Regions from separate parts of the Streptomyces sp. BoleA5 genome, predicted to be linked through region 1. Evidence: riboswitches for the same ligand, from Rfam matches in the RefSeq annotation. Region 1 holds a riboswitch; the other holds the start of a gene.

Region 1 (14,804 bases):
GCCTCTTCGCCGTCGTCGGCGGCCTGGCCACCACCCTCATCGCCTCCACGGCCTTCGGCGCGATACCCGGTTCCTTCCTGGGGATCTTCGCAGTCGTCACGCTCATGGCCGGGGCGGTCGCCGCCGCCACCGTCGCGCTCATCCGCGTCTTCGGCCCGGCCGGGGTCCTCCTGGGCTCCATCTTCATGCTCATCATCGGGAACGCCACCAGTGGCGGCGTCCTCCCGCCGTACTTCCTGCCGGGCTGGCTGGAGCCCCTGGCCTCCGTCATGCCGGCCGGCGTGGGCGTCCGTGCCATGGACGGAATCGCCTACTTCCACCACGACGGCCTGACCCGCGGGATCGTCATCCTCTGCAGCTGGATCGCGGCGAGCGTGGGCACCATGTTCCTGCTCGACCGCATCGCGGCGACCTCGGGGATCGTGCACGCGGCCACCCGCTGACGGGAACGGCTGCTCCCGGGGGCGCAGCCGGCCGGCCTCCTCCAGGACGACGACCGGCCGCGCCGCCCCCGGCAGGCTGGGGCCATGGCGACGACCACCGAACCCACGGCCCCGGGACGCACCCTCGGCGGCCTGCGCACGGCAGACCGCCTGTGCCACGCGACCGGCGCCGTGCTGATCCTGTCGGGCCTGTTCCACCTCGCCGTCCTCGCGGTGGACGGCGGTCCCTGGGACGGCCCGGTGTCCTGGCGCAAGCCCGTGACCTTCGGGCTCTCCTTCGGCCTGACCCTCGTCGCGATCACCTGGGTCACCTCGTACCTGGACGTCCGCGCGCGCCTGCGCACCCCGCTGCTGGTCGTGTTCGCCGCCGACTGCGTCGTCGAGGTCGCCGGCATCACCCTGCAGGCGTGGCGGCGCGTGCCGTCGCACCTCGACATGGAGACCGGCTTCGACACCGCGGTCTCGATGACCCTCGCGGTCGGCGGCGGCGTACTCGTCGCCGTCCTGTCGGCTTTCGCCCTCGCGTCCTTCCGGCGCCGTCCCAACGGCCCCGCCGGCATGCCCCTCGCCCTGCGCGCCGGCTTCGCGATCCTGCTCGTCGCCCTGCTCTCCGGCGCCGCCATGATCGCCCGCGGCGTCTACCTCACCCGCACCGGCCACCAGGCCGCCGCCTACGCCTCCACGGCCCCCCTCAAGCCGCTGCACGGCGTGAGCCTGCACGCCGTCCTCGTCCTGCCCGCCCTGGCCCTGCTGCTGTCCCGCACGCCGTGGAGCGACCGGGCGAACGCGCGCATCCTCCGCGCCGCCACCGCCTGTTACGCCCTCGCGGTCGCCGCGACAGCCGTGTGGGCGGTGCTCACGTACCGCTGACGCGCAGTCCGCCCCGGCTTGGGGTCCGCGGCGTCAGCACTCGATGACGTTGACCGCGAGCCCGCCCCGCGCCGTCTCCTTGTACTTGACCTTCATGTCGGCCCCGGTCTCCTTCATGGTCTTGATGACCTTGTCGAGGGAGACGTGGTGCCGCCCGTCCCCGCGCATCGCCATGCGCGCGGCGGTGACGGCCTTGACCGCGGCCATCCCGTTGCGCTCGATGCAGGGGATCTGGACGAGCCCGCCGACCGGGTCGCAGGTGAGGCCGAGGTTGTGCTCCATGCCGATCTCCGCGGCGTTCTCGACCTTCTCCGGGCCGCCGCCGAGGACCTCGGCGAGGCCGCCCGCGGCCATGGAGCAGGCGGAGCCGACCTCGCCCTGGCAGCCGACCTCGGCGCCGGAGATGGAGGCGTTCTCCTTGAAGAGCATGCCGATCGCGCCCGCCGCGAGCAGGAAGCGGACGACGCCGTCCTCCCTCTCCGCCTCCGACGACTGCCCGGCCACGAAGTTCACGTAGTAGTGCAGGACGGCCGGGATGATGCCGGCGGCGCCGTTGGTGGGGGCGGTGACGACGCGGCCGCCCGCGGCGTTCTCCTCGTTGACGGCCATGGCGTACAGGGTGACCCACTCCATGGCGTGCGCCGCCAGGTTGCCCTCGGCGCGCAGCTGGCGGGCGGTCGCCGAGGCGCGGCGGCGGACCTTGAGGCCGCCGGGGAGGATGCCCTCGCGGGTCAGCCCGGCCCGCACGCAGTCCTGCATGACGCGCCAGATCTCCAGCAGGCCCGTGCGGATCTCGGCCTCGGTGCGCCAGGCCTTCTCGTTCTCCAGCATCAGGCCGGAGATGGACAGCCCGGTCTCCCGGGTGAGGCGGAGCAGCTCGTCGCCGGTGCGGAAGGGGTACTTCAGCACGGTGTCGTCGAGCTTGATGCGGTCCTCGCCGACCGCGTCCTCGTCGACGACGAAGCCGCCGCCCACCGAGTAGTAGGTCTTCTCCAGCACGGGCGCGCCGGTCTCGTCGTACGCGAAGAGCGTCATGCCGTTGGCGTGGTACGGCAGCGAGCGGCGCCGGTGCAGGACCAGGTCGTCGGCGGCGGAGAACGGGATGTCGTGGGCGCCGAGCAGGCTGATGCGGCCGCTGCTGCGGATGTGCTCGACCCGCTCGTCGGCGGTGTCGACGTCGACGGTGCGGGGGGAGTGCCCCTCCAGGCCCAGCAGCACCGCCTTGGGGGTGCCGTGACCGTGGCCGGTCGCGCCGAGCGAGCCGAAGAGTTCGGCGCGCACGGAGGCGACACCCGCCAGCAGGTCGTCGTTCTTCAGCCGCTGGGCGAACATCCGCGCGGCGCGCATCGGGCCGACCGTGTGGGAGCTGGACGGGCCTATGCCGATCGAGAAGAGGTCGAAGACGGAGATGGCCACGGTGCGATGACTCCTCGGATTCGCGGACCCCGTTGTCCGCGGGCGGCCGGCGGGGTCGCCGCCGGAGTGGTACGTGGGCGGCGTGGGTGCGCCGCGCTTGCTCCAGTGTGCGGGACCGTCCTCGCGGACGGCCCCGCACACCGGGTGATGCTCGCTACTTCAGGCCGGGGTACAGCGGGTGCTTGCCGGCCAGGGCGGTGACCCGGGCGCCGAGCGCCTTGGCGGTCTCCGCGTCGAAGCCCGGCTTGAGGGCCTCGGCGATGACGTCGGCGACCTCGCGGAAGTCCTCGGTGCCGAAGCCGCGGGTGGCCAGCGCCGGGGTGCCGATGCGCAGGCCGGAGGTGACCATCGGCGGACGAGGGTCGTTCGGGACCGCGTTGCGGTTGACCGTGATCCCGATCTCGTGCAGCCGGTCCTCGGCCTGCTGCCCGTCGAGCTCGCTGTCGCGCAGGTCCACCAGGACCAGGTGGACGTCGGTGCCGCCGGACAGCACCGAGACACCGGCCGCGGTGACGTCGTCCTGCGTCAGCCGCTCCGCGAGGATCCTCGCGCCCTCCAGGGTGCGGACCTGGCGGTCCTTGAACTCCTCGCTCGCCGCCACCTTGAAGGCGACCGCCTTCGCCGCGATGACGTGCTCCAGCGGGCCGCCCTGCTGGCCGGGGAAGACCGCCGAGTTGATCTTCTTGGCGAGTTCCGCCTTGCACAGGATGACGCCGCCGCGCGGGCCGCCCAGCGTCTTGTGCGTGGTCGTGGTGACGACGTCCGCGTACGGCACGGGGGAGGGGTGCAGCCCCGCCGCCACCAGACCGGCGAAGTGCGCCATGTCGACCATCAGGTACGCGCCGACCTCGTCGGCGATCCGCCGGAAGGCCGCGAAGTCCAGCTGCCGCGGGTACGCCGACCAGCCGGCGATGATCAGCTTCGGGCGGGACTCCTTGGCCAGGCGCTCGACCTCGGCCATGTCGACCTGCCCGGTCTCGGCGTCCACGTGGTAGGCGGCCACGTTGTAGAGCTTGCCGGAGAAGTTGATCTTCATGCCGTGGGTCAGGTGCCCGCCGTGGGCGAGGTTCAGACCCAGGATCGTGTCGCCGGGGTTCAGCAGCGCGAACATCGCGGCCGCGTTGGCCTGCGCGCCCGAGTGCGGCTGGACGTTGGCGTGCTCGGCGCCGAAGAGCGCCTTGATCCGGTCGATCGCGAGCTGCTCGACGACGTCGACGTGCTCGCAACCGCCGTAGTAGCGGCGGCCGGGGTAACCCTCGGCGTACTTGTTGGTCAGCACCGAGCCCTGGGCCTGGAGCACCGCGACCGGAGCGAAGTTCTCCGAGGCGATCATCTCAAGGGTGGACTGCTGACGGTGCAGTTCGGCGTCGACGGCGGCGGCGACGTCGGGGTCGAGCTCGTGCAGTGAGCTGTTGAGAAGCGACATCAGGGGGTCATCCGTCCGGAGGTCGGAGTGGACAGGGCGCAGCGGTGGAGGTCTCGGGCGGTCAGCTGCCGGTGAAGGCGGTGTACTCGTCCGCGGAGAGCAGGTCGCCCGGCTCCTCGGAGATCTTCACCTTGAACAGCCAGCCGCCCTCGAAGGCCGCCGAGTTCACCAGCGACGGGTCGTTGACGACGTCCTCGTTGACCTCGGTGACCTCGCCGGAGACCGGGGCGTACAGGTCGCTGACCGACTTGGTCGACTCCAGCTCTCCGCAGGTCTCACCCGCGGCGACCGTGTCGCCCACCGCCGGGAGCTGGACGTAGACGACGTCGCCGAGGGCGTTGGCCGCGTGCTCGGTGATGCCCACCGAGGACACGCCGTCCGCGTCGGCGGCCGAGACCCACTCGTGCTCCTTGCTGTACCGCAGCTGCTGGGGGTTGCTCATGGCGTGAATTCTCCTGGATGACGGTATGTGCTGGTGAACGGCTGTCTTGACAGATGGGACGGCTGTACCGGATGTGACCGGGACCTCAGCGCTGCCGCTTGTAGAACGGCAGGGCCACCACCTCGTACGGCTCATGCGTACCGCGGATGTCCACGCCCACACCAAGGGCGCCCGGCGTCGCGTGCGCGGCGTCCACGTACGCCATGGCGATCGGCTTGCCCAGGGTCGGGGACGGGGCGCCGGAGGTGACCTCGCCGACCACCTCGCCGCCCGCCACGACGGGGTAGCCCGCCCGGGGGACCCGGCGGCCCTCGGCGACCAGGCCGACCAGCTTGCGCGGCGGCGTGGCCTCGGCCTTGGCGGCGGCCGCGGTCAGCGCCTCGCGCCCCACGAAGTCACCCGGCTTGTCGAACTTCACGACCCGGCCGAGGCCGGCGTCGAAGGGGGTGAGCGCGGTCGTCAGCTCGTGCCCGTACAGCGGCATGCCCGCCTCCAGGCGCAGCGTGTCCCGGCAGGACAGGCCGCAGGGCACCAGGCCGGCGTCCGCGCCCGCCTCGGTCAGCGCCTGCCACAGCTTCTCCGCGTCGGCCGGGGCGACGAAGAGCTCGAAGCCGTCCTCGCCGGTGTAGCCCGTGCGGGCGATCAGCGCGGGGACGCCGGCCACGGTGCCCGGCAGGCCCGCGTAGTACTTCAGCCCGTCCAAATCGGCGTCGGTGACCGACTTCAGGATGGCGGGGGAGTTCGGGCCCTGGACGGCGATCAGCGCGTAGGCGTCCCGGTCGTCGCGGACCACGGCGTCGAAGCCGGCGGCGCGTTCGGTGACCGCGTCGAGGACGACCTGGGCGTTGGAGGCGTTGGCGACGACCATGTACTCCTCGTCGCCGAGGCGGTAGACGATCAGGTCGTCGAGGATGCCGCCGTCGGGCGCGCAGATCATCGTGTAGCGGGCACGTCCCACGGCCAGCGCCGAGATGTGGCCGACCAGCGCGTGGTCCAGCGCCTCGCCCGCGGCCGGACCGGTGACCGTGATCTCGCCCATGTGGGACAGGTCGAAGAGACCTGCCCGGGTCCGCACGGCGGTGTGCTCGTCGCGCTCGCTGGCGTACCGCAGCGGCATGTCCCAGCCCGCGAAGTCGGTCATGGTGGCGCCGAGGGCGCGGTGCAGCGCGTCCAGTGCGGTACGGCGGGGTTCACTCATCGGGCGGGCTCCCAAGGCGAGGAAGGGACAGGTAGGGCGATGACGGGGAAGGTCCTCCCCATCTGTCATCGGAACCTGAGAGGTTCACCTGGACCCTCCGGTCGGAGGAGTCCCGGTTTGCACCTTGGGTGGGGCGGCGCCCCCGTCGCCGGGAGGGCTCGCCCGCTTTTCAGATGTGCCTCGAACGCGCGGTATCTGTGCCTGAGAGATTCAAGGGAGGACTTGCTCCTTCGGCGTCCCGCCCGCCGCAGCGGTGCGGAAGCTCTCCCGCGCGGCCTCGAACGGCCTATATGTGATTGAGGCCGCCATCATTGCACGGGCGCCCGCCGTTGTCGCGATCGAGTCCCGGATGTCCCGGTCCGGTCCCGATCCGGTTGTAACGCCGCCGTTTCTCTGGGTAGGCAAAGACACAGGATTTACCATTTCTTGAACGTCGGACCCGGAGGGCGAACTGTGCGGTGGCAGAGTGCGTATGCGACGGCCGGGGGCCCGGCCGTGTCCCGGCCGGTACCGGCGCGGGCCGGGGGGGCGCGCCGCGGGGGCCGCTCCGTGCGGCCGCGCCGGCTGCTCGATCTGCGGCGGGGGCGGCGGCCCGTGCGCACACTGCGCTATCCGCCGGGTGACGTCCTGGTCGTCTCCGGCCTTCCCGGCGGCGGCAAGAGCACCCTCATGCGGCGCGCGAAGGGCAGTGCCCGCCTGATCGACTCGCAGGACGTGAGGGAGCGCTGGCAGGCCCGGCTGCCGCGGCTGCTGCCGTACGCCCTCTACCGCCCCCTGGTGCGGATCGCGCACTATGCCGGGCTGTGGCGGGCGCTGCGCTCGGGCGACAGCGTCGTCGTGCACGACTGCGGCACCCTGCGCTGGGTGCGCGCCTGGGTCGCCCGCCAGGCGCGGCGCCGGGGGCGGGGTATGCACCTGGTGCTGCTGGACGTCCCCGTGGTGACCGCTCTGGACGGTCAGCGCGAACGCGGCAGGGGGGTGTCGGCGTACGCCATGGCCCGGCACCGCAGCGCCTCGCGCCGGCTGCTCGCCGAGGCGGAGGCCGGCCGGCTCCCCGGGGCGTGCGCCTCGGTGGTGCTGCTGGACCGCGAAGCGGCCCGGGAGCTCGAGGCCATCGACTTCGACGGCTGAGCGGCCGGGCCGCGTCGCGTGAGGGGCGGTACCGCTACTGACCCTGGAGGTCCATTTCGGCCTGCGGCGCGATCTGCGCCTCCGGCGGCAGCTGCTCTCCCTGGTCGTTCAGGGGGAGCGGCAGCGGGAGCGGAAGCGGCAGCGGCAGCGCGCCGGTGAGCAGCTTCGGCACCGCCATCAGCAGGGCCTGCAGGTCGGCGACGACGGTGGCGACACCGGCCGTCACACCCGCGAGGTCCTTGGCGACCACCTTGGCCAGCAGGTCCGTGACGTCCTGGACCAGCTTGGTGAGCGCGTTCTTGACGTCGGTGACGGCGTCCGCGGCGCTCTGGTCGCCCGGCCCGCCGACCTGGTCGATGGCGCCCTGGTCACCCGGCTGACCGAGATCGCCTGGCTCCAGGCCCGGTTGTGGCGCGCCCGGATCGAAGGCCGACGGGTCGGTGACGCCGGGAGATACCGCACCAGACTGGTCGAGGACCGAGGCCAGCTGACGGCTCGCCTCCTCCAGACCCCTGCGGAGTTCGTCCAGCTTCGCCGAGTCCGGGCTTTCGATCTGGGCTTCCTGGGTGAGCTTGGCCCCGATGGACAGCGTGTCACCCAACTTGGCGATGAGTTCGGCGTTGCCCGTCTCCGCCGCCCGGGCGGCGAGGTGCTCGACCTCGACGGCCGTGCTCCGGGTGGGGGCCTGGGCACTCGCGACACCGCCGGTGAGGCCCATCGTCAGCGCGGCGCACACGGCCGCCGCTATGAGGGTGGAGTTGATCCTGGTGATGCGCATGTCGAGATATCTCCCGTTTGAGGGTTTTCTCCTTGCTCGTCCTACCTTCGGAGCCGTAGTGACGCTTCGCAACCGGACGATAGCTATATGTGACGTATATGAGGTGCGGGGTCGCTCGCGCCCGCCGCCGGATAGGGTTTCCACGGAGCGCACCACCACGGCAAATTGCGAGGCGAGACGCAGTGAACATCCCGGGGCAGCGGATACCGGACGGCTTCGCCCCGTCGGGCCACGGTGCCGGCGGCTGGCCCGCCAACGAGCTGGAGGAAGTGCTGTCCGCGGCACTCGGTGATCCGGGTGCCACGGCCCGTGTCCTGGAGGTGCTCGGGCGTTCGCAGTTGTGGATCCCGCTGCCGAACGGCGGCGGTCCCGAGAGCACGGACCTCGACCTGCCGACCCTCGAACTCGAAGGCGGCGTCTACGTTCCGGTCTTCAGCTCCGAACAGCAGTTCCTGGCCGCCGGTTCCGGCATGGACTTCGCCGTCGCGCCCGCCCGTGAGTTCGCCCGCGGGCTGCCCCCGCAGCTCGGGATCGCCGTGAACCCCGGGGGCGCGGTGGGTCTTCCGCTGCCGCCCGCCGCGGTGATGGAGCTGTGCCGCACCGACCGCGAGCCCGGCACCCCGAGCGGCGCCCGGGTCCGGCTGTGGGAGCCCTCGCCGCACGAGGAGCCGGTCGACTTCCTGGCCGCCGCGGCGGGCGAGTTCGCCGTCACCCCCGTCGTGCTCTCCGCCCGCCGCGCCCTGGCCAGCGTCGAGGGCGACCCCGCCACGCTCTTCGTCGGCGTCGAACTCGACCGCTGGCAGGAGGAGGACCGGGCCGCCGCCATGGCCGCCCTCGGGCGCGCGCTCGGCGCCGTACCGCTTCCCTGGCAGGTCAATCTGGTGCTGCTGGACGTCGCACAGGACCCCATCGGCGACTGGATGCTGGAGCGCGTGCGACCCTTCTATGTCGGCACGGGCGCATAACCTGGGTCCGGCACGACACCCGAGGCATTCGGCGAAGCAGACGACGCGGACAAGGCAGACGCGGAAGGGCGGGACACGTGAGCGCCGGCGTGGGAGGGGGCGGGGGGCTGGAGCATGCGCTCCGGCAGGTGACGCCCGGTAGGTACGACGCCTACGAGGAGGTGCTGCGGGCCCTCGCCGACAGCCAGGTGTGGATGCTGCTCTGGCAGGGCACCCCCGGCGGGGCGGACGCGCAGTACGGCAACATGGAGGTCGCCGGCCACGGCTATGCGCCCTGCGTGACCTCGCCGCAGGAGTTCACCGCCTGTGGCTGGAACCGGGCCCACGAGGTGGTGTCCGGTCGCGAGATCGCGGCCTCGCTCTTCCCCGACCGCTGGGGCCTGTGGCTCAATCCGCACGCCCCCGGCGGCGGCATCGGCATCCCCTGGCTCGACCTGCGCCGCGTCTGCCTCGGCCTCGACCGGTCCCCGGCCGGACCGCTGCGGATCGGCGAGCCCGCGCTCCAGATCCCCCAGTACTACGCCCTGTTGACCCAGCAGGCCCATCGCAACCCGGCCGTCCGCTCGCTGCGGCGCGCCTGGGTGCAGCCCGCGCTGGGCGAGCCGTACCTGGCGATCGGCGTCGACCTCTACGAGGCCGGGCCGCAGGCCGTGGAGACGGTGCGCCTGATGATGCAGTCCGCCCTCGGCGCGGTGCCGCAGGGGCTGCCGGTCGCCACGGTCGCGCTCAACGACGAGTACGACCCGGTCGGCATGTGGATGCGGGCCTCGGCGCAGCCCTTCTACTCCCGCGACGCCCACGGCGCGCCGGGTGCGCCGGGCGTGCCCGGGGCGACGTACGGCTGGGCCCCGCAGCCCTACTGAGGCCTGCGGGGGGAGTTCCGGGTGCCGTGGCGCCGGTGTGTGGGCCGGTGCGGGTCCGTTGCGCCTGCGGCCGGCTTTTCCCGCCCGCCCGTGCGGCACCGTCCGCGGGTGCGGGTGACCCCCGTGGGTGGTGCCGGCGCGTCGGCGGCTGCGGCCGGTTCCCGCCCCGCGATCACGCAGCGCGGGCGGTAACCGGCGGGAGGGTGGGAGACAGCCCGCCGCAGGTGCGGCGGATCCGCACTCGTCCACGCACCGCGGCGAGGGCCCCGCGAGGGGCCGCCCGTCACAGGACCGCGTCGATGAGCCCCAGCGGCGGGCTCCCCAACTCCAGCAGCGCCCCGTGGAACCGCTGCAGCGAGAACTCCTGCCCCCAGGCGTCCCGGGCGCGCTCGCGCAGCCGCATGATCTCCAACTTGCCCCAGGTGTAGCGGCCGTACGCCGCGTCGAAGGTGCCGCGCCGGGCCTCGGAGGCGGCACCGGCCCGTGCGAGGTGGGCGTCCCGCATGAACCGCTGCGTCGCCTCCTCCAGCGTCATCGCCCCTGTGTGCAGCCCGATCGCGCACGCGAGCCGGGTGACGCGTACGAGCGCCTCCAGGGACACGCCGATCGCGAAGCGGGGGTCACGGGAGCGGAAGCCCTCCTCGAGGCAGACCTCCTCGACGTAGTGCGCCCAGCCCTCGCAGAAGGACAGCGAGTGCAGGACACGCCGTACCTGTGTGGGTGCGTGCCGCAGTGCCCTTCCGTGGGCGAAATGGCCGGGCGCCACCTCGTGGACGGTGATGGCCGGCAGGCTCGTGCGGCTGAAGACCGAGAGCCACTCCTCGCGCTCCTCCTCCGGCCAGTCCGGCTCCGGCGGGGTGACGTGGTACCAGGAGGCGGAGTCGGCCTCCTCCGGTGCGGCCCAGGTCATCATCGCCATGGACCAGCGGCGCGACGGCGGCGCCGGACCCACGAGGCAGTCGCCGTCGAGCCAGGGCACGAGCCCCCGCCGGCGGGTGAAGTCGATGACCTCCTCGGTGAGCCGGGCCGCCTCGGGGATGACCCCGTCGGCGTCCGGGTGGTCGGCCAGCAGCCGCGGGATGAGCTCGTCCACGGTGGCCTTCGGGTCCAGCCGTCCGCAGGACTCGGTCAGGAGCGCGGTCAGCCGGTCCCGTTCGCGCTCGGCTTCGTCGGCGAGCGCCGACAGGTCCACGCGCAGACCTTCCTGACTGCCCATCAGCAGTGCGAGCGCCTCCCCGCCGAGCCGGGGGTCGGGGTCGCCGGTCTCGGCGGCGCGGGCGATGTGGTCGACCAGGCGGGCGTGCGCGGCGAGCGCGGGACCCGCTTCCGGCTCGGTCTCCGGGTCGAGGTCGGCGGCGAGACCGCGGACCGCCCCGAGGAGTGCCCCGGCGACCGGCGCGCTCACCCTGTCGAGCGATGCGATGGCCGCGTCGACGGCGTCCGGCCACTGCTGGAGGTGGCGTCTGCGGGCCTCGGAGAGTTCCTCGCGGGGTGCGTACTCGCGGTCGTAGGCGGTGAGTTCAAGGTTGGACAAATGCGGATACGGGTCGCGGCGGTGCAGCTCAAGCTCGCCGTACTGGACCTTGAGGGTGTCCTCGAAGACCGAAAGGTGCCGTTCGTCGTGAGGGTCGGGAAGGGCCGGTTCGCGGAGCCGGGCGTGGGCGAGCGAGGACAGTCCGCGGCGGACGCCGTCGGGCGACAGGTCCTGCACCTGGCCGTCGTACTCGTGGAGTCCCGCCATCTCCCTGACCACCGGGACCATCAGGTCGCACACGGAGCGAAGCCGATCATTCATGGCATCGAAGGTAGCGACTTCCGTTGCCCCGCGGCGATCTGTCAACGCGCGTAACACTGCGGTAATAACGGACGAAGGTTCACCACATCACGGTTGCGCATCGCTTCCCTGCGGGGTCTGGCGCGTGATCCAAGCCCCATGAAGACTCGCGCACCAAGGCGCTTCCTACGTCGCCTTAACGATTCATCACAAGCCAAACACACAGCCCAGCGCCACCGCACCACCATCAAGAGCTGCGCCCGACATGGTCGGTCCGCTCCGTCGACCCGGGCGGACGGCCAGGCGAAGCCGGCCACCGCCGGCAGGGGGATGCACGAGGAGACATGACAGCACCGCTGCACGACACCGCTGAGACGACCGTCGCCGACGTCACCGCCGACATACCCGCGAAGGCGATCGAGGGGCGTTCGCCCGGGCGCATCGCATGGATGCGCCTCAAGCGCGACAAGGTGGCGCTGGCGGGCGGCGTGATCGTCGTCTTCCTCATCCTGGTCGCGATCTTCGCCCCCCTCATCGTCAGCGTCCTCGGTCACCCGCCGAACGACTTCCACGAGGACAAGATCGACCCGCTCTTCGGCACCCCCACCGGCAAGTGGGGCGGCATCAGCGGGGATTACCTCTTCGGCGTGGAGCCGGTCAACGGCCGCGACGTCTTCAGCCGCATCGTCTACGGCACGCGGATCTCCCTGCTGGTGGCCTTCCTGTCGGCGATCGTCGCGGTCGTCCTCGGCACCTTCTTCGGCATCATGGCCGGTTACTTCGGCGGCTGGGTCGACGCCGCCATCGGCCGTGTCATGGACGTCCTCCTGGCCTTCCCCCAGCTGCTCTTCATCATGTCCCTGGTCTCGGTCATGCCGAACTCGCTGCTGGGCTTCAGCGGCACCGGCGTGCGCATGGGCGTCCTGGTGGTCGTGATCGGGTTCTTCGGCTGGCCCTACGTCGGGCGCATCGTCCGCGGCCAGACGCTGAGCCTGAGGGAACGCGAGTACGTCGACGCGGCCCGCAGCCTCGGTGCCGGCCGCGGCTACATCCTCTTCCGGGAACTGCTGCCCAACCTCGTCGCCCCGATCACCGTCTACGCGACGCTGATGATCCCGACGAACATCCTCACCGAGGCCGCCCTGAGCTTCCTCGGGGTCGGCGTGAAGCCGCCCACCTCGTCGTGGGGACAGATGCTCTTCAAGGCGCTGTCCTTCTACGAGACGGACCCGATCTTCATGCTGATCCCGGGTCTGGCCATCTTCATCACCGTGCTCGCCTTCAACCTCTTCGGTGACGGCGTACGGGATGCGCTGGACCCGAAGGGCTCCCGCTAGCCCTCGCACACCGCCCCTGCCATTCCCGTCAGGTGGCTTCTCACCGAGAAGGACCGCAGGTCCGCGGAAAGTCGCGGACCGCGAATCACGGAGGTTACGAAAAAGTGACATCCCCACGCTCATCGAGGCGCAGGCTGGCCGCAGGGACGGCCGTCGTGGTCGTCGCGCTGCTGTCCACCGCCGCTTGCGGCGGAGGCGGCGGTGGCAAGTCCGACGGCAACGCCAAGGCCCCCGGATTCAACGCCGCCGTCAACAAGGTGGCGAACGCGTCCGACAAGAAGGGCGGCACGCTCAAGTTCATCGGCACGCAGGACGCCGACTCCTGGGACCCGCAGCGCGGTTACTACGGCTTCATGTGGGACTTCGCGCGGTACTACACGCGCCAGCTGGTCTCCTTCACCCCGGAGCCGGGTCTCGCCAGCACCACGCTGAAGCCGGACCTCGCGACCGGCCTCGCGAAGGTCGAGGACGGCGGCAAGACCTACACGTACACCCTGAAGGACGGCCTGAAGTGGGAGGACGGCTCCCCGCTGACCTCCAAGGACGTCAAGTACGGCATCGAGCGCATCTGGGCGCAGGACGTCATCTCCGGTGGCCCGATCTACCTGCAGCAGGTGCTCGACCCCAAGGGTGAGTACAAGGGCCCGTACAAGGACACCTCGGCCGACAAGCTCGGCCTGAAGTCCATCGAGACCCCGGACGACAAGACCATCGTCTTCCGCCTGCCGAAGCCCAACAGCGACTTCGAGCAGATGCTGGCGATGCCGTCCGGCTCCCCGGTCCCGGCGGCCAAGGACACCGGCGCGAAGTACGGCCTCAAGCCGTTCTCCAGCGGCCCGTACAAGTTCCAGTCGTACACGCCGAACAAGTCGATGGTGCTGGTCCGCAACACCAACTGGAGCGCGTCCACCGACGACCTCCGCAAGGCGCTGCCGGACAAGATCACGGTCACCCTGACCACCAACGCCGACGACATGGACAAGCGCCTGATCAACGGCGACTACGACCTGGACCTCAACGCCACCGGCGTCGGCCAGGCCGCGCGCGCCGAGGTGCTCGGCAAGAACAAGGCCAACGCCGACAACCCGGACACCGGCTTCATCCGCTACGCGGTCTTCCCGACCACGGTCAAGCCGATGGACAACATCCACTGCCGCAAGGCGGTCATCCTCGCCGCCGACCACAAGTCGCTGCAGACCGCCCGCGGCGGCCCGCAGGCCGGTGGCGCGATCGCCCCGAACATGCTCCCGCTGGGCATCAAGGGCGCCGACGGCAAGTACGACCCGTACAACGTCCTGAAGGACACCACGGGCAACGTCGAAGAGGCCAAGAAGGAGCTCAAGGCCTGCGGCCAGCCCAACGGCTTCAAGACCACGATCGCGGTCCGCAACAACAAGCCGATCGAGATCGCCACGGCCGAGTCGCTGCAGGAGTCGCTGAAGAAGGTCGGCATCACCACCGAGCTCGACGAGTTCGACGGTGCGCAGACCTCCGGCATCATCGGTGCCCCGAAGACGGTCAAGTCCAAGGGCTACGGCATCATCATCATGGGCTGGGGCGCCGACTTCCCGTCGGGCCAGGGCTTCCTGCAGCCGCTGGTCGACAGCCGGTTCATCCTTGAGAGCGGCAACAACAACTTCGCCGAGATCAAGGACAAGGCCATCGACGGCCTGTTCGACCAGGCGCTGCAGCAGACCGACGCGAACGCTGCGGCCGAGATCTACAAGCAGATCAACCAGAAGGTCTCCGAGGGCGCGTACTACCTGCCCTTCACCTTCGAGAAGAACATCATCTGGCGCAGCTCGCGCCTGACCAACGTCTACACGGCCGACGCGTACAACGGCCGCTACGACTACGCCTCGCTGGGCGTGCAGTAACAACTCTCGAATCGATCGAGTGCCACACCCGCTAGGCACGAAGGGCAGGTGATGGCCGCGTGCGGCGGCCCGGGGAACCCCCCGGGCCGCCGCCGGGCCGAGCACAGTGCTTGCATACATCATCCGGCGACTGTTCGCTGTCGTCGTCATGTTGCTGGTCATCACATTGGTGACCTTCGGGATCTTCTTCCTGATCCCCAAATGGGTCGGTGTCGACCCCGCCACCTACTTCATCGGGAAGCAGGCGGACCCGGCCTCGCTTGAGGGCATTCGGAAGAAGATGG
Region 2 (14,804 bases), on a different contig from region 1:
GCGTTCCCGCGGCCACTCGTGCACGGGGGCGCCGGTGTGCATCAGCTCGCAGTAGCGCAGGGTCATCGCGGCCAGCGCCCGCTGGCGGTCCAGCCCGCGGTCCAGCTCCTGGTGGAAGGCGACGGCCTGCCACTCGGCGCCGTTCATGCGGTTGCGGCAGCGGCCCTCGATGATGCCGAGGTAGTGGTCCCGGTCCACCGGGTCGATCCCCCAGGCGTCCAGTCCCGCGGCGGCCATCGGCAGCAGTTCGTCCAGGACGAGCTCGACGGCCCCGATCTCCATGAGACCGCTGCCGCGCCCCGGCCGGGGCCAGGTGAACACCGCGTCGATGCCGTACCGGCACGCGGCGTCGAAGTTCGCGGCGGCCGCCGCGAACGGCAGCCGGCTCCACACGGGGCGCGACGCCTCGGCGAGGGAGCGGACGAGCCCGTAGTAGAAGGCGGTGTTGGCGAGCACGTCGGCGACGGTGGGCCCGGCCGGCATCACCCGGTTCTCCACCCTCAGGTGCGGCACGCCGTCGACGACCGCGTACACGGGGCGGTTCCAGCGGTAGATCGTGCCGTTGTGCAGCGTGAGTTCCTTCAGTTGCGGCACCCCGCCCTCGTCGAGGACGTGCAGCGGGTCCTCGTCCTCGCAGATGGGCAGCAGGGAGGGGAAGTAGCGCACGTTCTCCGCGAAGAGGTCGTACGCGGAGTCGATCCAGCGTTCGCCGAACCAGGTCAGCGGGCGCACGCCCTGGGCCCGGTGCTCCTCGGGCCGGGTGTCGGTGGCCTGCTGGAAGAGGGTGGGCCGGGTCTCCCGCCACAGCTCACGGCCGAACAGGAACGGGGAGTTGGCACCGAGCGCCACCTGCGGGCCGGCCACGACCTGCGCGGCGTTCCACACCGCGGCGAAGCGCGCGGGGGTGACCTGGAGGTGCATCTGCATCGAGGTGCACGCGGCCTCCGGGGCGATCGAGCCGGAGACGCAGGTCAGCCGCTCCACCCCCGAGATGTCGAGGGTGATGTCCTCGCCGCGGGCGGCCAGGATGCGGTCGTTGAGCAGCATGTAGCGGTCGACGCGGGAGAGATTGGCACCCACCAGGTCCTGTGCGCCGAGGGTGGGCAGGATTCCCACCATGACGATGCGCGCGCCGACCTCGCGGGCCTTTCCCTCGGCATATCCCAGGCCCATGCGCAACTCTTCGGCGAGACGGTCCAGGACCCGGCCGGAAAGCCGGTGCGGCGCGATGTTCACTTCAATGTTGAACTGCGCGAGCTCGGTCTGGAAATCGCGGCTCGCGATGCGCTCGAGGACCTCCTCGTTCATCATGCGCGGCAGCCCGTCGCGGTCGGTGAGATTGAGTTCGATCTCCAGCCCCATGAGATTGCGGGGACGGTCGAACCGCTTCTCCTCCAGCAGTCGTTCCAGCCCCAGCAGGCACTGCTTGAGCTTCCTGCGGTACCGCTGGCGGTCGGCCAGGTCGAACCCCGTGGCCGCGACCTTTTCCCCCATCGGAGGTCCTTCCTCGAGTGGGCCGTGATCACATCATGCCCAGCCCTGAGATCGATAAGGCCCCCGGCCCCGGTCCGGAGCCGCTAAGCTGGCCAAGAGCACCGTCTCGCGGCACATTCCACGGGCACGTACGGAATTCACATGCCGACGTCGGCCCTCTCGTGAAAAACACCGATGAGATTCAGCCATCCGCAGTAACACGGAAAGCGCAGTTCACGGCGTGGGCGACGGTGCAATCGGGGAGCAATTACCTGCCCAGGGTGTCCTGGAACCGCCTTGCCCGTAATATCACTGACGGCTAGATGAAACACTGCGCGAACACACCTCGTATATCCTTTCGTTCACAGGCAGAGCCTCCGCGACCCGCCGCGCGCCCGCGACGCACCGGCCACGGGAAGGGATCCGCATGCCCACGCTGATTCCGTTCGTCGCCGCCCCCACGCGCCTCACGGATCCGGGCTGTCCCGGCCTGCCGCCGTGTCGTCTGCTCCATCGCTGACAGTGCTGTCCGCACCCCGCCGAGCACCCCCGTGTCTCCTCATGAGAGGCCGCCCACCATGCCGCTGCAGGTAGCCCCAGCCCCCGCTCCCGCCCTGCGGAGCGTTCTCGCCGCCCTGAGCTCCCCGACCGCAGTCCGCGAGGCCCGCACCCCCTCGCTGCGCAACGCCACGGGGCCGCTGGTCGCCGAGCACCCGCTCCCGCTGCACGTCCTCGACCCCGTGATCACCGAACCGGGAGGACTGCCGCGCGCGCGACTGACCGGCTGGCGCTTCCACATCCGCACCGGCGAGAAGGTCGCCGCCGCTGGCGAGACGGTGGACACCCCGGACGGCTGGGCGTTCTCGCACTTCTGCGAGGGCCCCTACCTCGACTCCACCGAGCGCGCGCTGCGCCAGGCCGACGCGCTCACCACCCCTTACCAGCCGCACCTGCTCTCGGTACCGGGGCTCTACATGCTGACGCTGTGGCTGCACGGGGACGTCGCGGCCGACGCGGGCACCGCGCAGCCGGCCCCCGCCGACCTGCTGATCCCGCTGGCGCCGGCGCCGCCGGGGATCGCCGCGCACCGTATGCACCGGCTCTCCGACCTGGTGCCGGTGCTGACCCTGCGGCTGGCTCCGCCACCGCTGCTGGGCACCACCGCCTGAGACTGCCGGCTGGGGCGACCTCGCACGCCTCCGTGACCGTCCGGTCACGGAGGCGTTGCATTGTCCGGGCAACCGCCCGCGAGAGTGAATGCGTCCCCAACTAACGAGGACAGCTCACGCGAAATCCCTGCGGAAATCCCTCAGTAGAGCAACACTGGGACCGACCGACTGAACGGGGGAGCGGCATGACTGAGGTTCCTACCCAAGGCAGCCGTACTTCACACCACTCGCAGCGAAAGACGTCGTCCATGTGCCCGCACCAGCCGCAGTGTCCGTCCGCCGGCAGCCCCGACCGTGAGGCCGCCCACATCACGGCCAGCCACCCCGAGCAGGGCTGGAGCCTACTGTGCAACGGCGTCCTCCTCTTCGAGGACACCGGTGAGCTGCTGCCCGACGGGCAGATCATCGCCCCGCACCGCCCGCTCGGCAGCGAGCACATCGTCACGGCGGCCTGACCGGGCCGGGAACGACACAGGGCCGACCCCGCTGCTGCAGCGGGGCCGACCCTTGAGCGTCAACCGCCCTTACGCGTCGTACTCTTCGAGCGGAGGGCAGGAGCAGACGAGGTTGCGGTCGCCGAAGGCGCCGTCGATGCGGCGGACCGGCGGCCAGTACTTGTCCGCGGCCGACACACCGGCGGGGAAGACCGCCTCCTCACGGGAGTACGGGTGCCCCCAGTCGCCGCCCAGGGCCGCGGCCGTGTGGGGGGCGTTGCGCAGCGGGTTGTCGTCCTTGGGCCACTCCCCCGAGCCGACCCGCTCGACCTCGGCGCGGATCGCGATCATCGTGTCGCAGAAGCGGTCCAGCTCCGCGAGGTTCTCGCTCTCCGTCGGCTCGATCATCAGCGTCCCGGCCACCGGGAACGACATCGTCGGCGCGTGGAAGCCGTAGTCGATCAGGCGCTTGGCCACGTCGTCGACCGTCACGCCCGTCTCCTTGGTCAGCGGGCGCAGGTCGATGATGCACTCGTGCGCGACGAGCCCGCCGGGACCGGTGTAGAGCACCGGGAAGTGCGGCTCCAGGCGTTTGGCGATGTAGTTCGCGCTGAGCACGGCGACCTGGGTGGCGCGCTTGAGGCCCTCGCCGCCCATGAGGCGCACGTACGCCCACGAGATCGGGAGTATGCCGGCCGAGCCCCACGGCGCGGCCGAGATCGGGCCGACGCCCGTCTCCGGGCCGGCGGACGGCTGGAGCGGGTGGTTGGGCAGGTACGGGGCGAGGTGGGCGCGGACCGCGACCGGGCCCACGCCGGGACCGCCGCCGCCGTGCGGGATGCAGAAGGTCTTGTGCAGGTTCAGGTGCGACACGTCGCCGCCGAAGTGGCCGGGCTTCGCCAGGCCCACCAGGGCGTTGAGGTTCGCGCCGTCCACGTAGACCTGGCCGCCCGCGTCGTGCACCGCGGCGCAGATGTCGCCGATGTGCTCCTCGAAGACGCCGTGCGTGGAGGGGTAGGTGACCATCAGCACGGCGAGTTCCTCGCGGTGCTGCTCGATCTTGGCGCGCAGGTCCTCGACGTCGACCTCGCCGTCGCCGGCGGTCTTGACGACGACAACCTTCATACCGGCCATCACGGCGCTGGCGGCGTTGGTGCCGTGCGCGGAGGACGGGATCAGGCAGACCGTGCGCCGGCTGTCGCCGTTCGCGCGGTGGTAGGCGCGTACGGCCAGCAGGCCGGCGAGCTCGCCCTGGGAGCCGGCGTTCGGCTGGAGGCTGACCTTGTCGTAGCCGGTGACCTCGGCGAGGCGCTCCTCCAGCTCACGGATGAGGGTCAGGTACCCCTCGGCCTGGTCGGCCGGCGCGAAGGGGTGCATCGCGCCGAACTCGGGCCAGGTGACCGGCTCCATCTCGGTGGTCGCGTTGAGCTTCATGGTGCAGGAGCCCAGCGGGATCATGCCGCGGTCCAGCGCGTAGTCGCGGTCGGCGAGACGGCGCAGGTAGCGCAGCATCGCGGTCTCGGAGCGGTGCTGGTGGAAGACCGGGTGGGTCAGGTAGTCCACCGCGCGGGCCAGGCCGGCGGGCAGCGCGTCCTCGGTGGCCGCGTCCAGGGACTCGACGTCGGCGGTCACGCCGAAGGCGCCCCAGACCGCGGCGAGATCGGCGCGGCCGGTGGTCTCGTCGCAGGCGATGCCGACCAGGTCGGCGTCGACCTCGCGCAGGTTGACCCCGGCCTCGCGGGCGGCGGCCACGACCTCTGCGGCACGGCCGGGCACACGCGCGGTGACGGTGTCGAAGAAGGCGCCCGTGGTCACCTCGACGCCTCCGGCGCGCAGGCCGGCGGCGAGGACCGCGGCGTAGCGGTGGGTGCGGCGGGCGATCTGGGCCAGGCCGTCGGGGCCGTGGTAGACCGCGTACATCCCGGCCATGACGGCCAGCAGCACCTGCGCCGTGCAGATGTTGCTGGTGGCCTTCTCGCGGCGGATGTGCTGCTCACGCGTCTGCAGCGCCAGACGGTAGGCCCTGTCCCCGTCGGCGTCGACGGAGACACCGACCAGGCGGCCCGGCAGGCTGCGGGCGTACGTGTCGCGGACGGCCATGTAGCCGGCGTGCGGGCCGCCGAAGCCCATGGGCACGCCGAAGCGCTGGGTGGTGCCGACCGCGATGTCGGCGCCGAGCTCGCCCGGGGAGGTGAGCACGGTCAGGGCCAGCAGGTCGGCGGCGACGGTGACGATCGCACCGATTCCGTGGGCCTGCTCGACGACCGGCTTGAGGTCGCGCACGGCGCCGGAGGCGCCCGGGTACTGCAGCAGCACGCCGAAGACGCCCCGCTCGGCGATCTCCGCCGGGATGCCGTCGCTGAGGTCGGCGACGACGACCTCGACACCGGTCGGCTCGGCGCGGGTCTCGATCACGGCGACGGTCTGCGGGAAGGTGTCGGCGTCGATCAGGAAGACGCCGTCCTTGACCTTGCCGACACGGCGGGCGAGCGCCATCGCCTCGGCGGCCGCGGTGCCCTCGTCGAGCAGCGAGGCACCGGAGGTGGGAAGCCCGGTGAGGTCGGCGACGACCGTCTGGAAGTTCAGCAGGGCCTCCAGGCGGCCCTGGGAGATCTCCGGCTGGTAGGGCGTGTACGCCGTGTACCAGGCGGGGTTCTCCATGACGTTGCGCAGGATGACCGGCGGGGTGAAGGTGCCGTGGTATCCGAGGCCGATCATCGGCCGCAGCACCTGGTTGCGGTCGGCGAGCGAACGCAGCTCGGCGAGGACCTCGGGCTCGGTGCGGGCGCCGGACAGGCCGAGCGCCTCGGCGCTCTTGATCGCGTCCGGGACGGCTGCGGCGGTCAGCTCGTCCAGCGAGCCGTAGCCGACCTGCGCGAGCATCTTGGCCTGCGCACCGGCGTCGGGCCCGATGTGACGCTGCTCGAAGGGGATGCCGCGCTCCAGCTCGGAGAGTGGGATGCGGTTGGCGGTCATCTGCGGAGGCCTCCTGGTCTGGCGCGACACGGCCTCCCCCTCTGTCATCTGAACCTGAGAGCTTCACCGTCCCGCACATGCGCCGGGGCGGCTTTCACCGTCGGTGAGGAACAGGCCGCGCACAGTTTGTGCCGCCCTTTCCTGCTTTCCAGAGTGACCTCACCCATGCGGTACGGATGCCTGAGAGATTCCGGGGAGGGTTTGCTCCTTCGGCGCCCGACGGGCGGTTCCCCGCGTCGTCAGGACTCTCCCGCAAGGGGTCAGCAGCCGCTGTCAGCGTACCAGCGCGGTCAGGGAACGAGTCATGTGACAGCCGCCACCTTTCGTGCCTAAATAGGATTAAACGCGACCAGTTGGAGGGACCGTGCAGACCGGTATCGATCCGCGCAGCCTCATCGGACGCAGGGCCTTCGACCGCAACGGGATGAAGATCGGCACCGTCGACGAGGTGTACCTCGACGACGCCACCGGGGAACCCGAATGGGCTGCGGTGCGCACCGGTCTCTTCAGCCGTGACGCGTTCGTGCCGCTGGAACCGAGCGAGTTCACCGGGGAGGAGCTGCGCGTGCCGTTCGACAAGGCACTGATCAAGGACGCCCCGGACTTCGGCGTGGGCCGGCACCTCTCCCCCGAGCAGGAGCTCCAGCTCTACCACCACTACGGCATGAGCGGGCCCTCGCTGTCCGGCCCGGTGCCGGAGCCCCCGCCGGACCGCGACTTCGGCACGCTGGCGGGCGACAGCTGACGCGGGAGCGCCGGCATGCCCGATAACACCAGCGGGAGCGGCTCGGACGGCTCCAGCTCCGTGTCGTCCACCGCGAAGGTTCGCACCCGCCCCGGCGCCGCCGAACCCGGTTCCTCGAAGCGCACGGTGACCCTGCCGACGCCGCTGCCCTGCACCCATCCGGCGCCGTACTCGCTGTGCCGTACGTCCTGGCCGGGCACCCAGCGCCGCTCCTGCGGCGCAGGCTCCCGGGGTACCTCCGCGGGCCGCTCCGGCACCCCCTGCGACGCACCGGAATCCTCCTCCGCGGCGCTCTCCTCCTCCCGTTCCGCCGCCTGGGCGAACAGGTCCTCCTGCGTGAAGTCGGCGAGCCCGGCGACACCGACCCCGAGCAGCCGGACGCCGCCGGTGATGTCGACGGCCTCGAGCAGCCGGGCCGCGGTCTCCCGGACGACCGCCAGGTCGTCGGTCGGGGCGCGCAGCGTCTCGGAGCGGGTCAGCGTCGTGAAGTCGTAGCGCCGCACCTTCAGCACCACCGTGCGGCCCGAGCGGCCCGCGGAGCGGAGCCTGCGCACGCAGCGGTCGGCCAGGCGGTCCACCTCCAGCCGGACCCGTACCCGGTCGGTGAGGTCCACGTCGAAGGTGTCCTCGACCGAGACCGACTTGCTCTCCCGGTCGGCGACCACCGGCCGCTCGTCGACAGCCAGGGCCATCCCGTACACATGGGCGCCGTGCGCCTTGCCGAGCAGCCGCACCAGCTCGGCCTCCCCCGCCTCCACCACCTCGCCGACCATGAGAATGCCCGCTCTCCGCAGGTGCTCCGCCGTCGCGGGACCCACGCCGGGCAGCGTGCGCACCTGCATGGGGGCCAGCAGCTCACGCTCGGTGCCGGGCTCGATGAGCACCAGGCCGTCCGGCTTGGCCTGCTCCGAGGCGATCTTGGCGATCAGCTTGGAGCCCGCGAGCCCCACGGAACCGGTGACCCCCGTCGCCGCCCTGATGTCCGCCCTCAGCCGCTCCCCCACCGCGCGCGGGTCGTCCGCGATCCCGCCCGCCTCCAGGTCCACGAAGGCCTCGTCCAGGCTGAGCGGCTCGACCAGCGGCGAAAGCCTCGACAGCAGCTCCATCACGGTGTCGCTGATCTGCCGGTAGACCGCGAAGCGCGGAACGAGGTAGGCGGCGTTGGGGCACAGCCTGCGCGCGTGGGCCATGGCCATGGCCGAGTGCACCCCGTGCACCCGGGCCTCGTACGACGCGGTCGCCACCACCCCGCGCGGCCCGACACCCCCCACGATGACCGGCTTGCCCCGCAGACTCGGCTTCGCGGCCTGCTCGACGGCGGCGAAGAACGCGTCCATGTCGAGGTGGAGGATGGTCGGCGCGCTTCTCACAGTCACCGATGGTGCACCATTGGTCCGACATCCGCCGTACGTGTGTACGGCGGACGGATGGGGCGCGGCCGGTCCGGCCCGGTCAGCCCGCGCGGTTGCGGCGCCGTGCCAGCTCGTCGCCCGGGTTGTGCCCGACCAGGGTCTCCCCGGTGTCGACGCGCTCGGAGTGCAGCTGCGACAGGGCGCCCTCGACGTCCCGCCACACCACCCCCACAGCGATCCCGAAGATCCCCTGACCGCCCTGGAGCAGGTCGACGACCTCGTCCGGCGAGGTGCACTCGTACACCGTCGCCCCGTCGCTCATCAGCGTCATACGGGTGAGTTCCGCGGGCCCGCTGGACCGCAGGTGCTGCACGGCGGTGCGGATGTTCTGCAGGGAGACGCCCGTGTCGAGGAGCCGCTTGACGATCTTGAGGACCACGACGTCCCGGAAGCTGTACAGCCGCTGCGTCCCCGAGCCGTACGCGGGCCGGATGCTGGGCTCCACGAGCCCGGTACGCGCCCAGTAGTCGAGCTGGCGGTAGGTGATGCCGGTCGCCGCGCAGGCGGTGGGCCCCCGATAGCCGACCCGTTCGCCGGCCCCCTCCGGCAGCTGTCCCGAGGTGTCGCCCGAACCCCCTCCGGGGGGCGTCGCGGCGTTGCGGGCCAAGGCCCCGCGCATCGGATACGGGCCGCCGAAGGCCGTACCGTCGCCGGTGCTTCTCACGCCGACCTCCCGTCCCTTCGCACCCCTCAGGGCACGCGCACGTGCCATCGGGACTTTCCTTCTCGACGGTAGGCAGTCACTCCGGGTGCGTCAACGATCGCCACGCTCGGCACGCCGAGTGATATCAACCCCAGAGGTGGTTTTCCGTGTCCACGGTGAGGGTAGGGCTGGACGAATGGCCTCGGCGGGCCCTCATTGACTGCTGGTGCCGAAGTCCTCGGGCGAGATCTGGTCGAGGAACTCGCGGAACTTCTCGACCTCGTCCTCCTGCTCGTCGGGAATGGCGATGCCGGCGTCGTCCAGCACACCGTCGCTCCCGTAGATGGGGGTTCCGGTGCGGAGCGCCAGCGCTATGGCATCCGAGGGACGGGCGCTCACCTCCACGCCGCTGGCGAACACCAGCTCCGCGTAGAAGACGCCGTCGCGGAGGTCGGTGATCCGGACCTCTGTCAGCGTCTGGCCGACGGCCTCGAGCACGTCCTTGAACAGATCATGGGTCAGCGGCCGCGCGGGCGTCATGCCCTGCTGCGCGAAAGCGATGGCGGTGGCCTCCCCCGGCCCGATCCAGATGGGCAGGTAGCGGTCGCCTCCCACTTCCCGCAGGAGCACAATCGGCTGGTTGGAGGGCATTTCGACCCGGACACCCACGACGTCGAGCTCGTTCACACAGCAACCCTAGGCCGTGCCCGGCAGGTTTGGGTAGTCGGGACGGGCCCGGCCCGCCGCCGACCGGGCGTGTCCCGGCCACCTCGGCTCAGAAGAGCCGCACCCTGAGCGCGGACTGCACCAGCGCCGCGTGCAGGCGCACCGACAGCGCCGCCAGCTCCCGCGCGGTGGCCTCCGCGTGCGTCCTGGTCTGCGGATTGCGGTGCCTGCGCAGGGGCGCGACCACCTGCTCGACCAGACCGGCCTCACGCTCGGCGGCGGCCTTCATCGCGCGCAGGTGACGCGGTTCGAGCCCGAAACGGCCCAGATCGGCCACGATCTTGGCGATGTTCACCGTTTCGGCGTCATAGTCGCCGTCAGGACCGGCCTCCACCAGCCCGTACGCCTCCCACTGGGCGAGCTCACCCGGTTCGGCACCCGTCGCGGCCAGCAGTTCGTCCCGGCCGATGCGCAGCGCGGCCGGCGCCTCCCGCTCGATCGCGCCGACCTCGACCAGTTCCCGGGGCTCCCCGGAGGACGGGACGGGCAGCGGCAGCGGCTCGCCGCGGTCGAGGGCGTCGACGTGCTCGCGGATCACTTTGAGCGGAAGGTAGTGGTCGCGCTGCATGCGCAGCACGTGCCCGAGCCGCTCCACGTCCCGGACGGTGAACTTCCGGTACCCCGACGGAGTGCGCTGTGGCTCCACCAGCCCCTCCGCCTCCAGGAAACGGATCTTGGAGATGGTGACCTCGGGGAACTCCTCCCGCAACTCGTTGAGCACCGCTCCGATGCTCAGCAGCCGGTCGTCCGCGGTGGCGGTGCCGTTGCCGGCACCGCCCGACGGTGTAAGAAGCATGAACCTTCCCTCGCGGGGGTCAGGCGCCCCACTGGCTCGCGTAGAAGACCAGTCGGTACTTGCCGATCTGTACCTCGTCGCCACTGGACAGGGTCACCGAGTCGATCCGCTCCCGGTTGACGTAGGTGCCGTTGAGGCTGCCGACGTCGGAGACCGTGAAGGAACCGTCCTGCTGGCGCCGGAACTCCACGTGACGACGCGAGACGGTGACGTCGTCCAGGAAGATGTCGCTCTCCGGGTGGCGGCCGGCCGTGGTCAGCTCACCGTCCAGGAGGAAGCGGCTCCCCGAGTTGGGGCCACGGCGCACCACCAGCAGCGCGGAGCCCGGGGGCAGCGCGTCGACCGCGGCCTGGGCCTCCGGGGACAGCGCCGGCAGCACGGTCTGCCCCGTCGCCTCGGCCTCGTACGCCTCGATCCCGGAGATGGAGATCGTGGACGTGGTCTCGGAGGCACGCTCGGACGGCACCCCGGCGCGCAACGGCGCGCCACAGTTGGAGCAGAAACGGCTCGCTTCCGCGTTCTGGAACCCGCACCGCGCACAGACCGGCAAGGACCCTCCACCCGTGCTAGAGGCTGATGGTTGCTGGAAACCTATGCGCCCCGCAGCCGCAGGGTCAACAGAAACCGCACCAGGACCGCCCGAAATGTCACCGCCCGGAGCAGCGGCCTCGTCACGGAACAGCGGGCGCTCCTCGCCCGGCCCCTCCCCCTGCACGTGCCGCGGCGCGCGGTGACGCGCGGTCGGGCTGTCACCAGCCGGACGTGAACTCTTGCCGAACCACTTACCGAACAACTTCACGGGCGATTCCCCTTGAACGACACAGACCCGCCCGTGGGGCAGGACGAACCCTCAGTCACGACCAACACACAGTTTCTCTCACGCACCACCCCAACGGTGCGGCGACCCCCCGCATTCTCCCGCCCTCCCCCGCATACCCCACTCGCCCCCGCATCACCGGGTTGACGACTGAGCGTAGTCAGGCTGCTCCGACGGCCGCAAGGCGTCGACAACGATCTTCTCCGATCGTGCCACGTCCGCTGTGGCCTGCTCCTTCTCCAAAGTCTGTACCACGCCGCCGGGGATGTTCAGGGCGGGTTCGAGATCTTGTGGATTACCGATGACCTTGAAGCGGTAGGGCGCGCTCACCTTGTGCCCGTCGATCTGCACACCGCCCGACCCCTGGGTGAAGTACGTGTCGGCGACGACCCGCACGTCGTTGATCTGGATCGCCTCCGCTCCCGCGGCGCGCAGCTCCTGGAGCGCGTCGAGGAGCATGTCGGCCTCGACCCCGCCCTGGGGGTCGTTGACGGTCAGCGTGATCCCCGGACCCTCGACGGCGACCGTGCCGGCCAGCACCCCGAGCTGCTCGGCCTTCTGCTCGGTCTGCCTGCGGGCCTCCTCGGCCTGGTCGGAGCTGTTCTCCAGCTCCGTGCGCTGCTCCTCAAGGCGCCGCCGCTCGTCGCCCAGTCGCTGCGAGCGGTTGTCCAGCTCGTCCAGGATGCGCACCAGGTCCTCCTGGCGGGCGCCGCGCAGCGCGCTGGTGTCGCTGGTCGAGCGGACCTGGATGGCCAGGCCGAGGCCCAGCACGAACAGCAGCAACGCGACGATCAGCTGGGCCCGGGACACCCGCGGCGGCCACAGTCCCGACTTGAGGCGTTGCCGGCCGGTCACTCCGGGCGCGGGACCCACGGGTCCCCCCGCGTCCGGCGACGGCTGCTGCCGGCCCGGCGCCGAAGGCCCCGCGTCCGCCGGTGCGGTGGGCGGCATCGGTCCGGCGGCGGGCAGCTCCGGGCGGGCCGGGGGCTCGGGGCGCCAGGACGGCTCCGGCCGGAAGGACGGCTCGGGCCGCTCGGGCCGCTCGGGCCCGGCGTGCCCCGCCGGCCTGCGCGGTTCCGCGGGCTCGCCGGGAGTGCCGGGGCGTGACGTCTCCGGGCGCTCCGGCGTCTGGTCGCTCTCGTCGCTCATCGTGCTGTCACGCCCGGAAGACATGGCGGCGGATCGCCGCGGCGTTGGAGAAGATGCGGATGCCGAGGACGACGACCACCCCCGTGGAGAGCTGCGCACCCACCCCCAGCTTGTCGCCCAGGAAGACGATCAGCGCGGCCACGACGACGTTGGAGAGGAAGGAGACCACGAAGACCTTGTCGTCGAAGATCCCGTCGAGCATGGCCCGCAGACCGCCGAAGACGGCGTCGAGCGCGGCGACCACGGCGATCGGGAGGTAGGGCTCGACCACCGTCGGCACCACGGGGCGGACCACCAGGCCCACCACCACTCCAACGATCAGGCCCAGTACGGCGATCAATTCGTACCCTTCCCATTTCCGGATGCGCTCGACGACGGCCCGGTCGACGGGACCGGGGTCGCGGAGCGGATGATCAGGCTCGGAGCCGCGGGCAGTTCCAGCTTCTCCTTCTCGGAGATGCGCGTACGGATCCCGTAGTTCTCCTGCAGGACGTGCAGGTACTGCCCGTCCGCACTGTCCAGGAAGGACGTGCTCAGCTTCTGCGGGTCCCCGATCGCCAGCACCGTGTAGGGCGGTACCAGCGGCCGGTTGTCGACCAGTATGGCGTCACCCGCGGCGCGGATGGCCGACAACGACGTCAGCCTCTGCCCGTTGATGGAGACGGCCTCCGCCCCCGACGCCCACAGGCCGTTGACGACGCGCTGCATGTCCCGGTCGCGTACGCGGCCGGTGTCCGTGAAGTCACTGGTGGTACGCGGATCGTTGCCGCCGCCCGACGAGGCCTCCTTGGCGTCGTTGACCTCCAGCTCGATCCCCGGCCCCGTGACCGGCGTCGCCCCGGCGAGCAGCGCCACGCGCTCCGCCTCGCCGTCCTGGTCGTTGAGTGCCTGCCGTTGCCTGGCCGCCACGTCGTCGCGCAGCTCGTCCACGCTCTTCTGCAGCTCGTCGGCGGTACGGGTCTCGGACTGGATGCGGTCGATGAGCTTCTGCCGCTCCTTGGCCAGCGTCGGGGCCGCCACCTGCGTCTGCGCCGCGCCTATGGTGACCACCACGGCGGCCAGCACCAGGCCCAGTGCGAGCACCAGCCGGCCCCGCAGCGTCCCGGGCAGACGCGACGTGCCCGTGGCGCCCCGGCGGGCGGCGGCCTCGGCGTACCCGTCGTCGAGGCTGTGCTCCATGACGTTGTTCAGCAGCGACATGGAGGCGTCCGGGCGCCGGGTCACGGCCCTCCCAGGGGCGCTGCTCCGATCGGGGTGCTGCTGCGGCATGCCGCACATCGTCGCACGTCCCCGCCACCGACCTCGAACGGGCCCCTCCCGACGCGCCGTTCGTCGCGTCGGGAGGGGCCCGTGAGCCGTCGCCGGGGCTCGGTCAGCGGCCCGCGCTGTCCACGATCCCCGCCCACTCGTCGAGCAGTGCCTGCGCGGAGGCGTCGTCCGGGCCCTCCGCCCACAGGTGTGTGACCGCCTCGGCCGGATCGGGCAGCACCATCACCCAGCGGCCGTCCGCCTCGACCACGCGCACGCCGTCGGTGGTGTCGACGCTGCGGTCGCCCGCCTCCTCGACCACGCGGCGCATGACCATGCCCTTGACCGCCCACGGCGTCGCCAGGTCCCGCTTGAGGACATGGGCGCGGGGGATGCGGGCGTCGATCTGGCTCAGGGTGAGCTGCGTACGCGCCACCAGGCCGATCAGCCGGACGAAGGCCGCCGCGCCGTCGAAGACGCTGCTGAACTCCGGGACGATGAGGCCGCCCTTGCCGTCACCGCCGAAGATGGTCGTGTCCTGCCGGCCGACCCGGGTGAGGTCGTCGGGCGAGGTCGTCGTCCACTCCACCTGCGTGCCGTGGTAGGCCGCGACCTGCTCGGCGACGCGTGTCGTCGTCACGGGGAGCGCCACCCGGCCGCTGCGGCGCTCGGCCGCGACCAGGTCGAGCAGGACCAGCAGGGCCCGGTCGTCCTCGATGATCTTGCCGCGCTCGTCCACCAGCGACAGCCGCTCGCCCACCGGGTCGAAGCGCACACCGAAGGCGGCCCGCGAGGAGGCCACGATCTCCCCGAGCCGGACCAGGCCGGCCCGCCGGCTGTCCGCGGTCTCGGTCGGTCTGGCCTCGTTGAGGCCGGGGTTGATCGTCAGCGAGTCCACCCCGAGCCGGCCGAGCAGGCTCGGCAGGACCAGGCCCGCGCTGCCGTTCGCGGCGTCGACCACGACCTTGAGCCCCGCCTCGGCGATGCCCGAGGTGTCCACGGCCCTCAGCAGCGCGCCGGTGTAGGAGTCGAAGACGCTCGCCGGGAAGTTCAGGTCGCCGATCTCACCGGGGAACGCCCGGCGGTACTCCTGGCGCGCGAAGACGCGGTCCAGCTTGCGCTGCCCGGCCGCCGACAGGTCGGCGCCGCGTTCGTCGAAGAACATGATGTCGACCGAGTCGGGGATGCCCGGGCTCGTCCGGATCATGATGCCGCC

The links. A riboswitch is a leader RNA that binds a small molecule or an ion and turns the genes downstream of it on or off. The one in region 1 is predicted to bind glycine.
Region 2: it holds a riboswitch for glycine, as region 1 does, so the genes downstream of both, gcvP (aminomethyl-transferring glycine dehydrogenase) here and gcvT (glycine cleavage system aminomethyltransferase GcvT) in region 1, are expected to answer to the same signal.

What each region holds. Positions count from the first base shown of each region.
Region 1 is NZ_KB892146.1:33,264-48,067, reverse strand. Features, by position in the region: gene B085_RS0135940 (ABC transporter permease) at 1-443, shown strand, start outside; gene B085_RS0135935 (hypothetical protein) at 528-1,313, shown strand; gene B085_RS0135930 (L-serine ammonia-lyase) at 1,347-2,729, opposite strand; gene glyA (serine hydroxymethyltransferase) at 2,884-4,155, opposite strand; gene gcvH (glycine cleavage system protein GcvH) at 4,217-4,597, opposite strand; gene gcvT (glycine cleavage system aminomethyltransferase GcvT) at 4,683-5,795, opposite strand; glycine riboswitch at 5,851-5,973, opposite strand; glycine riboswitch at 5,975-6,075, opposite strand; gene B085_RS0135910 (AAA family ATPase) at 6,249-6,926, shown strand; gene B085_RS0135905 (hypothetical protein) at 6,961-7,704, opposite strand; gene B085_RS0135900 (enhanced serine sensitivity protein SseB) at 7,887-8,669, shown strand; gene B085_RS0135895 (enhanced serine sensitivity protein SseB C-terminal domain-containing protein) at 8,747-9,532, shown strand; gene B085_RS0135890 (DUF885 family protein) at 9,816-11,327, opposite strand; gene B085_RS0135885 (ABC transporter permease) at 11,651-12,643, shown strand; gene B085_RS0135880 (ABC transporter substrate-binding protein) at 12,748-14,520, shown strand; gene B085_RS0135875 (ABC transporter permease) at 14,627-14,804, shown strand, end outside.
Region 2 is NZ_KB892095.1:172,963-187,766, forward strand. Features, by position in the region: gene B085_RS0111385 (glutamate--cysteine ligase) at 1-1,494, opposite strand, end outside; gene B085_RS0111390 (hypothetical protein) at 2,052-2,642, shown strand; gene B085_RS0111395 (DUF5999 family protein) at 2,891-3,097, shown strand; gene gcvP (aminomethyl-transferring glycine dehydrogenase) at 3,167-6,052, opposite strand; glycine riboswitch at 6,087-6,209, opposite strand; glycine riboswitch at 6,211-6,315, opposite strand; gene B085_RS0111405 (PRC-barrel domain-containing protein) at 6,417-6,797, shown strand; gene B085_RS0111410 (DNA polymerase IV) at 6,710-8,167, opposite strand; gene B085_RS0111415 (MerR family transcriptional regulator) at 8,250-8,873, opposite strand; gene B085_RS0111420 (bifunctional nuclease family protein) at 9,066-9,539, opposite strand; gene B085_RS0111425 (MerR family transcriptional regulator) at 9,628-10,374, opposite strand; gene B085_RS50665 (FHA domain-containing protein) at 10,394-10,840, opposite strand; partial or broken gene B085_RS50670 (zinc ribbon domain-containing protein) at 10,856-11,173, opposite strand; gene B085_RS0111435 (DUF881 domain-containing protein) at 11,327-12,340, opposite strand; gene B085_RS0111440 (small basic family protein) at 12,348-12,680, opposite strand; gene B085_RS0111445 (DUF881 domain-containing protein) at 12,677-13,618, opposite strand; gene B085_RS0111450 (mannose-1-phosphate guanyltransferase) at 13,713-14,804, opposite strand, start outside.